Oceanispirochaeta sp. M1: one gene and its partner. The main gene of each other region encodes a partner of the protein of the gene in region 2 in a complex. Links are inferred from orthologs where the notes say so. Each region holds a gene or a part of one and is shown on either strand. Other genes may lie near its edges.

Evidence for each region. Proteins that work in one complex are often made in the same cells at the same time.
Region 1: the proteins of tig (region 2) and rpsG are in contact, whole or in part, in a crystal structure (PDB 3GTY), measured with the Thermotoga maritima proteins. The link is inferred for Oceanispirochaeta sp. M1 from one-to-one orthologs. Residues at the interface, in WP_004081061.1 of Thermotoga maritima: Glu122, Val124, Val129, Leu130, Tyr133, Glu188, Gly259, Ile262, Tyr263, Glu266, Ser270, Glu273, Gln274, Glu277, Arg308, Gln311, Ile312, Ser315, Tyr316, Glu325, Arg329, Arg336, Leu363, Phe366, Trp367, Arg373, Leu377, Arg381, Leu384, Glu387; in WP_004081843.1 of Thermotoga maritima: Lys34, Lys52, Lys55, Glu59, Arg62, Gln63, Glu66, Asn67, Lys69, Val71, Arg95, Ala109, Lys110, Lys111, Gly112, Arg113, Pro114, Glu117, Glu121, Ile124, Ala125, Tyr127, Asn128, Asn129, Thr130, Gly131, Lys135, Asp139, Arg142, Met143.

The regions. Positions count from the first base shown.
Region 1 is NZ_QQPQ01000022.1:48,214-50,947, forward strand. It holds rpsG (30S ribosomal protein S7), read left to right. Parts: upstream 1-999; coding sequence 1,000-1,470; downstream 1,471-2,734. Other genes in the region: rpoC (DNA-directed RNA polymerase subunit beta'), read left to right, coding at 1-301; rpsL (30S ribosomal protein S12), read left to right, coding at 614-988; tuf (elongation factor Tu), read left to right, coding at 1,850-2,734.
Region 2 is NZ_QQPQ01000046.1:20,506-24,755, forward strand. Bases 838-3,715 are described here. They hold tig (trigger factor), read left to right. Parts: upstream 838-1,543; coding sequence 1,544-2,887; downstream 2,888-3,715. Other genes in these bases: clpP (ATP-dependent Clp endopeptidase proteolytic subunit ClpP), read left to right, coding at 2,915-3,508; clpX (ATP-dependent Clp protease ATP-binding subunit ClpX), read left to right, coding at 3,512-3,715. Also shown: DV872_RS22130 (AAA family ATPase), read left to right, coding at 1-786; more of clpX, read left to right, coding at 3,716-4,250. UniProt on the Bacillus subtilis protein: Involved in protein export. Acts as a chaperone by maintaining the newly synthesized protein in an open conformation. Functions as a peptidyl-prolyl cis-trans isomerase.

The DNA.
Region 1 (2,734 bases), on a different replicon or contig from region 2:
TATTGATTCATGGATTTCAGCTGCCTCCTTCCAGGAGACAACAAGAGTTCTGACCAATGCAGCCATTGCCGGAGATGTCGATCATTTGAGAGGCCTCAAGGAAAATGTTGTTATCGGTCATATCATTCCTGCCGGTACCGGTATGAAAAAATACCGGAACATGAAATTGTTCAATAAGGATAGTCAGGATCTGGACTCACATGTTGCTCAGATTTTGGAGAATAGAAAGAAAGAACAGGAATTGGCGAGTATGAATCGGGAGCCCTTTGATGAGTCATACGACGAAAAAACCGAGGCTTAAGTAGTTGATTTTCCGATTTCAGCGCTGGAAAATGGCTTATTTGCATTTCGCAAACTTCGCTTTTTTCTGCCTTGAAATCGAAATAAATCCTTATTTAAGTTTGTTTTAATGAGGAATACGGCAGTGATGCCTAAGTTTTTTACCGGGGAGATTATGCTGGTCTTTTCGATAATGATTTTCTTGATATTGCGAAGTGTATCGCTTTTTAAAGAAAATACAATATATCTCTTAATAATGCTTGACTCTAAATTGAAGAATTGTTAGAGTCGCTATGCATTTAATATAATTATTTAACGGGAGAATGTAGTATAAATGCCTACAATAAATCAGTTAGTCAGGAACGGTCGTAAGTCTTCAGTTAAGAAGACAAAGGCACCCGCCCTCCAAGCTTGTCCTCAGAAAAGAGGCGTATGTACAAGGGTTATGACCATAACTCCTAAGAAACCGAACTCAGCGCTTCGTAAAGTTGCCAGGGTCAGATTGACCAATGGTATCGAAGTGACTGCTTATATTCCTGGTATTGGACACAACCTTCAGGAGCACTCTGTGGTTATTCTTCGTGGCGGTAAGGTAAAAGACCTTCCCGGTGTACGTTATAGAATCATCCGTGGTACAAAAGATACACTCGGTGTGGATGGAAGAAGAAAGTCCCGTTCTAAATACGGAACCAAGAAACCTAAGGCGTGAGGTAAGGGATAATGGCAAGACGAAGAGAGGCACCGGTAAGACCGGTAATGCCCGATTCAAAATATAACAACACTACTGTAGAAAAATTCATTAAGCGAATGATGCTTAGTGGTAAGAAGTCTACCAGTGCAGCATGTCTTTACGACGCGCTTGCTGTTGTTAAAGAAAAGGGTAGTGAAGATGAGCTTCAGACATTTCTGAAAGCTCTTGAAAATGTAAAACCTGCAGTCGAGGTTAAGTCAAGAAGAGTTGGTGGTTCTACTTACCAGGTTCCCGTAGAAATTCGGGATTCCAGGAGAGATGCACTGGCTATGAGATGGCTGATCGCAGCTGCAAGAAACAGAAGTGGTAAAAGCATGTGTGATAAGCTCAGTGCGGAAATCATGGATGCTTCAAACTCTACTGGGTCTGCTTTCAAGAAGAAAGAAGATACCCATAGAATGGCGGAAGCTAATAAGGCATTCTCCCACTATAAGTGGTAGGCTGCATTAGATAAGTATTTGAAAGGTCTGCTGCTCAGGTGGCAGACCCCTCGACGGAATGCCTTTTCTGTCACTTGTGATTGAAAAGGCCGCTACTGTGACAGAGGTTAACATGATGATCAGTCTTCTGGACTGCTAGTCTTCCGGTGATCCAAACCGTGCATTTCTTTGTAGATGTATAGGTGGTGGAAGAGTTATTATGACAACAATTGAAGTATTCTCTACTTTATTCTGTTCTTTAGTGAAAAAATCTGTTAAATGAATATGTTTTCGGTCGTTTGGATGTTGCCGTGTAATAGCAGTATTTGCTACTATCACGCTGATACCCGCTAGGGTTAATCCAAAGAAAGTTGTTTTTTAAAGAGCCTAGGAGGTAGAAATGGCTAAAGAAAAATTCGAACGTAACAAACCGCACATCAATGTCGGTACAATTGGTCATGTTGACCACGGTAAAACCACTCTTACTGCTGCAATCTCTATGTTTTGCGCTGCTAAGTCTGGTGCTAAGATCATGAGTTATGAAGATATTGATAACGCTCCCGAAGAAAGAGAGCGTGGTATTACTATCAATACTCGTCACGTTGAGTATGAAACAGCGGATCGTCACTATGCACATGTTGACTGTCCCGGACATGCTGACTACATCAAGAACATGATTACCGGTGCTGCACAGATGGACGGAGCCGTTCTTCTCGTTGCTGCAGACTCAGGACCCGAGCCTCAGACTAGAGAGCACATCCTTCTTGCGAGACAGGTTGGCGTTCCTAAGCTGATCGTTTTCATGAACAAACTCGACCTTGCTGACCCCGAACTGGTTGACCTGGTAGAGATGGAAGTACGTGAGCTCCTCGATGAGTATGGTTTCCCCGGAGACGATACACCCATCATTAAAGGTTCAGCTTTCGAAGCTATGTCTAATATTGAAGATGGTGATAAGACTGCATGTATTCAGGAGCTCCTGGATTCTATGGATACTTATTTTCCTATTCCTGACAGAGCTGTAGATCAGCCCTTCCTGATGCCTATTGAAGACGTTTTTTCAATTTCCGGCCGTGGTACTGTTGTAACCGGTCGTATTGAGAAAGGTGTACTTCATGTTGGTGACCAGATTGAGATCGTTGGTATTAGAGACAATCAGACTACTACATGTACAGGTGTTGAGATGTTCAACAAGCTGCTGGATGAAGGTCAGGCTGGTGATAATATCGGTACTCTTCTTCGTGGTATTGATAAAGAAGCGGTTCAGAGAGGACAGGTTCTTTGT
Region 2 (4,250 bases):
GAGATGCGCAGCCGCATGTTTGCCCCCCTGAAAACCGAAAGACATCATAAGTTCCTTATCTGGAGAGAGAGCAGCGGTCTTCTTCTCTGGGAAGCCTGGAGACGCGTCCCCGAGGGAGGTGTTTGTGCCTGGTTCCCCGAAGGGAGAAATATGGACCTCTGTGAGCACTTCACCCGCAGCCTTCCAGAATCGGAGCGGCCGATCTTCTTCGGCGGCAGGTCTGACACAGCCCTGCAGGATCTGGAAACAATAAAAGAGAGCTGTGAGCTGTTCGAAACCATTATGATCAGAGACTGGATCTCCCGTCTATCTGAAGAGAACAGAAAAGCCGAATGGGAACAGCTGAGACAGCTTCTCTCTCCCGGTGGAGTACTAAGCCTCAGCGAGCCCCTTCCTGCAATGGGGAGCCGCCTGAGTGATTTCCTGCCGGATGGAGCGGAGAGTCTTGATGAATGGCAGTCCATAAGGGAAGCTGAAGATGCGGTGTACCGGGAGGCATATCCCGGACTGGAATCAGAAGAGACTGTTCTTGCTCTGTTAAAGGAGATGGGAGCCTCCGATTCCGCTGCAGAGATCCTGAACAGCAGTGAAGATAGAATACTCAGTACAGAACAGCTGAACAACTGGTTTAATACAGAGAGACCAGGAAGCCTGGGATTCCGGATGAAGGCTGTTCTAGGAGAGAAAAAAATGGAATCCTACAGCAGCTACTGCCTTAAGCACCTTGAGGGAGCCAGAGTAAAGTGGAATAGCTGCCGCATTATCCTCAGGGCTGATTTTCAATAATCGGGACTTCGGTGATGACCGGCTGCAGCTGGCATCTATGGACTTCTGCAGAAAGTTCTTAAGCGGAGGCGCTCCTTTCTTCCGGAATTTTAAAAAATCAAAGTATTAATGTTGACAAAAAAGGCCTTTTATATAATTATACGTCACGTTCTAATAATATGGTGAATGTAGTTCAGTTGGTAGAGCACCAGATTGTGGTTCTGGTTGTCGCGGGTTCGAGCCCCGTCATTCACCCTTTTAATTGCGTCCATAGCTCAGCTGGATAGAGCGCCGGACTTCGAATCCGTAGGTCGCAGGTTCGAATCCTGCTGGACGTAATTTTTTTTTAGTCCCCCGGGACTTAAAACACGGGCCGTTAGCTCAGCTGGTAGAGCAGCAGACTCTTAATCTGCGGGTCAAAGGTTCGAACCCTTTACGGCTCATTTGTGATCGCGAGTGTGGTGGAATTGGTAGACACGCTAGTCTTAGGAACTAGTGCCTCCGGTGTAAGGGTTCGAGTCCCTTCACTCGCAGTTCATGTGCGAAAGTAGCTCAGTGGTAGAGCTCGACCTTGCCAAGGTCGATGTCGCGGGTTCAAGTCCCGTCTTTCGCTTACTTAGGAACGCAGATTTCGACATATGCCGGGATTTGTTTTATACTTCGTCTGATGGAGCACAGAGGCTTCATCTAACGCTAAACGGAAGGTGAGGACGATCTGGGTGTTATCCGGGTCGTCTTTTTTTTATACCAAAACATACCACGTAAGAAGGACAGTGCTGTGATAACCAGTAAGAGTGTCGAAAAATTAGAAAACTCAACCGTCAAACTTTCCCTGACTGTAGGTAAAGAGCACGCAGCCAAAGAGTACAAAGATCTTTTAGCAAAGTACACAAAAGAAGTACAGATTAAGGGATTCAGAAAAGGCAAAGTGCCCGTATCCGTACTTGAAAGAAAATTCGGTGAGGGAATCAGACAGGAAGCTGCTGCAAACCTCATGGATATAGCCCTCAAAGCAGCCATGGAAGATCTCGATGAGAAACCCCTTGGATATGACTACCCTGAAGTACAGGGAGAGCCTGAACTTGATCCGGAAAAAGATTTTTCCTTCGAGCTGATCTACGATACCTTCCCCGAAGTTAAATTCGGCGAATACAAGGGAATCGAAATTGAAGAAACACAGGTCAAGATTCTTAAAAAGCATGAAAATGCCGAAATGGAAAAAATCCAGGAACAGAATTCTGTTGTCATGGACAAGGCCGATGAAACCGTTGCAAACGATGACATTGTCACCCTTGACTACTGTGAAATGGACGGTAAAGAAGAAGTTGAAGATTCCAAAAGAGAAGACTTTGTTTTCACAATTGGTACAGGATACAATCTTTACAAAATCGACAAACAGCTTGTCGGCATGAAAAAAGATGAAGAAAAAGTCATCACTAAGAAATACAAAGAGGACTTTGAAAACAAAGACCTTGCCGGTAAAAGTGTAAAAATCAAAGTCAAGATAAAAGCTGTAAAAGAAAAACAGCTCCCCGAACTTGATGATGAACTGGCACAGGATGTAAACGAGAAGTTCAAAACTATTGATGACCTGAGAAAAGACATCAAGAAACAGCTCAAGGATAAGGCCGAGGCCAAGACCAAGGGTAATAAAATGGAACAGCTTATCGACAAACTGGTGGAATCCAGTGAAATCGATCTTCCTGTTTCTATGATCAAGGCAGAACAGGAAAATAACTGGAAAAACTTCCTCCAGCAGTCTCAGACTCAGGAAGAACAGATGCTTCAGTTCCTTGAAATGCAGGGTCAGACTAAAGATCAGATGCTTGAGTCCTGGAAAGAAAATGCTGTTAAGAGCTTGAAATCCCAGTTGATTTTCAACAAGATAATTGAAGACGAAAAAATTGAAGTCGCTGACGACGAAATGGAAGAAGAAATCAGGAAGCAGGCCGAAATGTACAAGATGCCTGTTGAAGATCTCAAGAAATCATTTGGCGAAGCCGGCTTAAAAGAGTATCTTAGTAGTGATATCAAGCAGAAGAAAGTTGTTGACTTCCTTCTTGATAATGCGAAAATCACAAAAAGTGATGAAAAGGTTGATTACGACGACCTGATGAAATAAAAATTAAAATAATGAGGATCTGCCGATATGCATGTTCAGAATAATACCCTTGTACCCGTTGTTGTTGAGAGAACAGGTACAGGAGAACGGTCTTATGACATTTTTTCCCGTCTTTTAAAAGACAGAATAGTTTTCCTGGATGGGGAAATAAATGATGTTACGGCAGACCTTGTTGTTGCTCAACTTCTTTTCCTGGAATCTGAAAATCCGGAAAAGGATATAAATCTTTACATCAATAGCCCCGGCGGTTCTGTCACTGCCGGTTTGGCTATCTACGATACAATGCAGCACATCAAACCCGATGTTCAGACCATTTGTATCGGTCAGGCGGCCTCTATGGGTGCCGTTCTTCTTGCAGGAGGAGCAAAAGGGAAACGACATTGCCTCCCTTCTTCCCGCGTCATGATTCATCAGCCTTGGGGTGGTGTTCAGGGTCAGGCCCGTGATATCGGTATTCAGGCTCGTGAAATCATTCGACTCAAGAAAATGCTGATTCAGTACTTTGCGGATAACAGCGGAAAAGACTTTGAAGAGATTGCATCCGATATGGAGCGTGACTTCTTCATGTCAGCCGAAGAAGCTGTTGCTTACGGTGTGACTGACAGTATTTTAAAGAGGTAAAAAATGGCCCGAACTAAAAATAAAGAATTAAAAGTATGTTCATTCTGCGGCAAGCATTCCGATGTTGCCAAGAAACTAATTGCAGGACCAGGCGTATATATCTGTGATGAGTGTGTTCAGGTTTGTAATAAGATCATGTCAGAAGAAGAAAACATCTCTTCCGACTTTGTAGATGACATCCCTACACCTAAAGAGATCAAGGAATACCTGGATGAGTATGTCATCGGACAGGATGCTGCCAAAAAGAGCCTCTCCGTAGGTGTTTATAATCACTACAAAAGAATAATGTTCAAAGACAAGGTCTCAGCTGATGTGGAATTGGAAAAATCCAATGTTCTCCTAATCGGTCCCACAGGAACGGGTAAGACCCTCCTTGCCAAGACACTTGCAAAAAAACTGAAAGTACCCTTTGCCATCGCCGATGCTACGACATTGACCGAAGCCGGTTACGTTGGTGAAGATGTTGAGAATATCCTCCTGAAGCTGATTCAGGCTGCCGGTAATAATATTGCCGCTGCAGAAAGAGGAATCATCTATATTGATGAAATTGATAAGATTGCCCGTAAGGGAGAAAATGTATCCATCACCAGAGATGTTTCGGGTGAAGGTGTTCAGCAGGCTCTGCTGAAAATCATTGAAGGTTCTGAAGCTTCCGTTCCTCCCCAGGGTGGAAGAAAGCACCCTAACCAGGAGATGCTGAAGATTGATACTTCCAACATCCTGATTATCTGCGGTGGAGCTT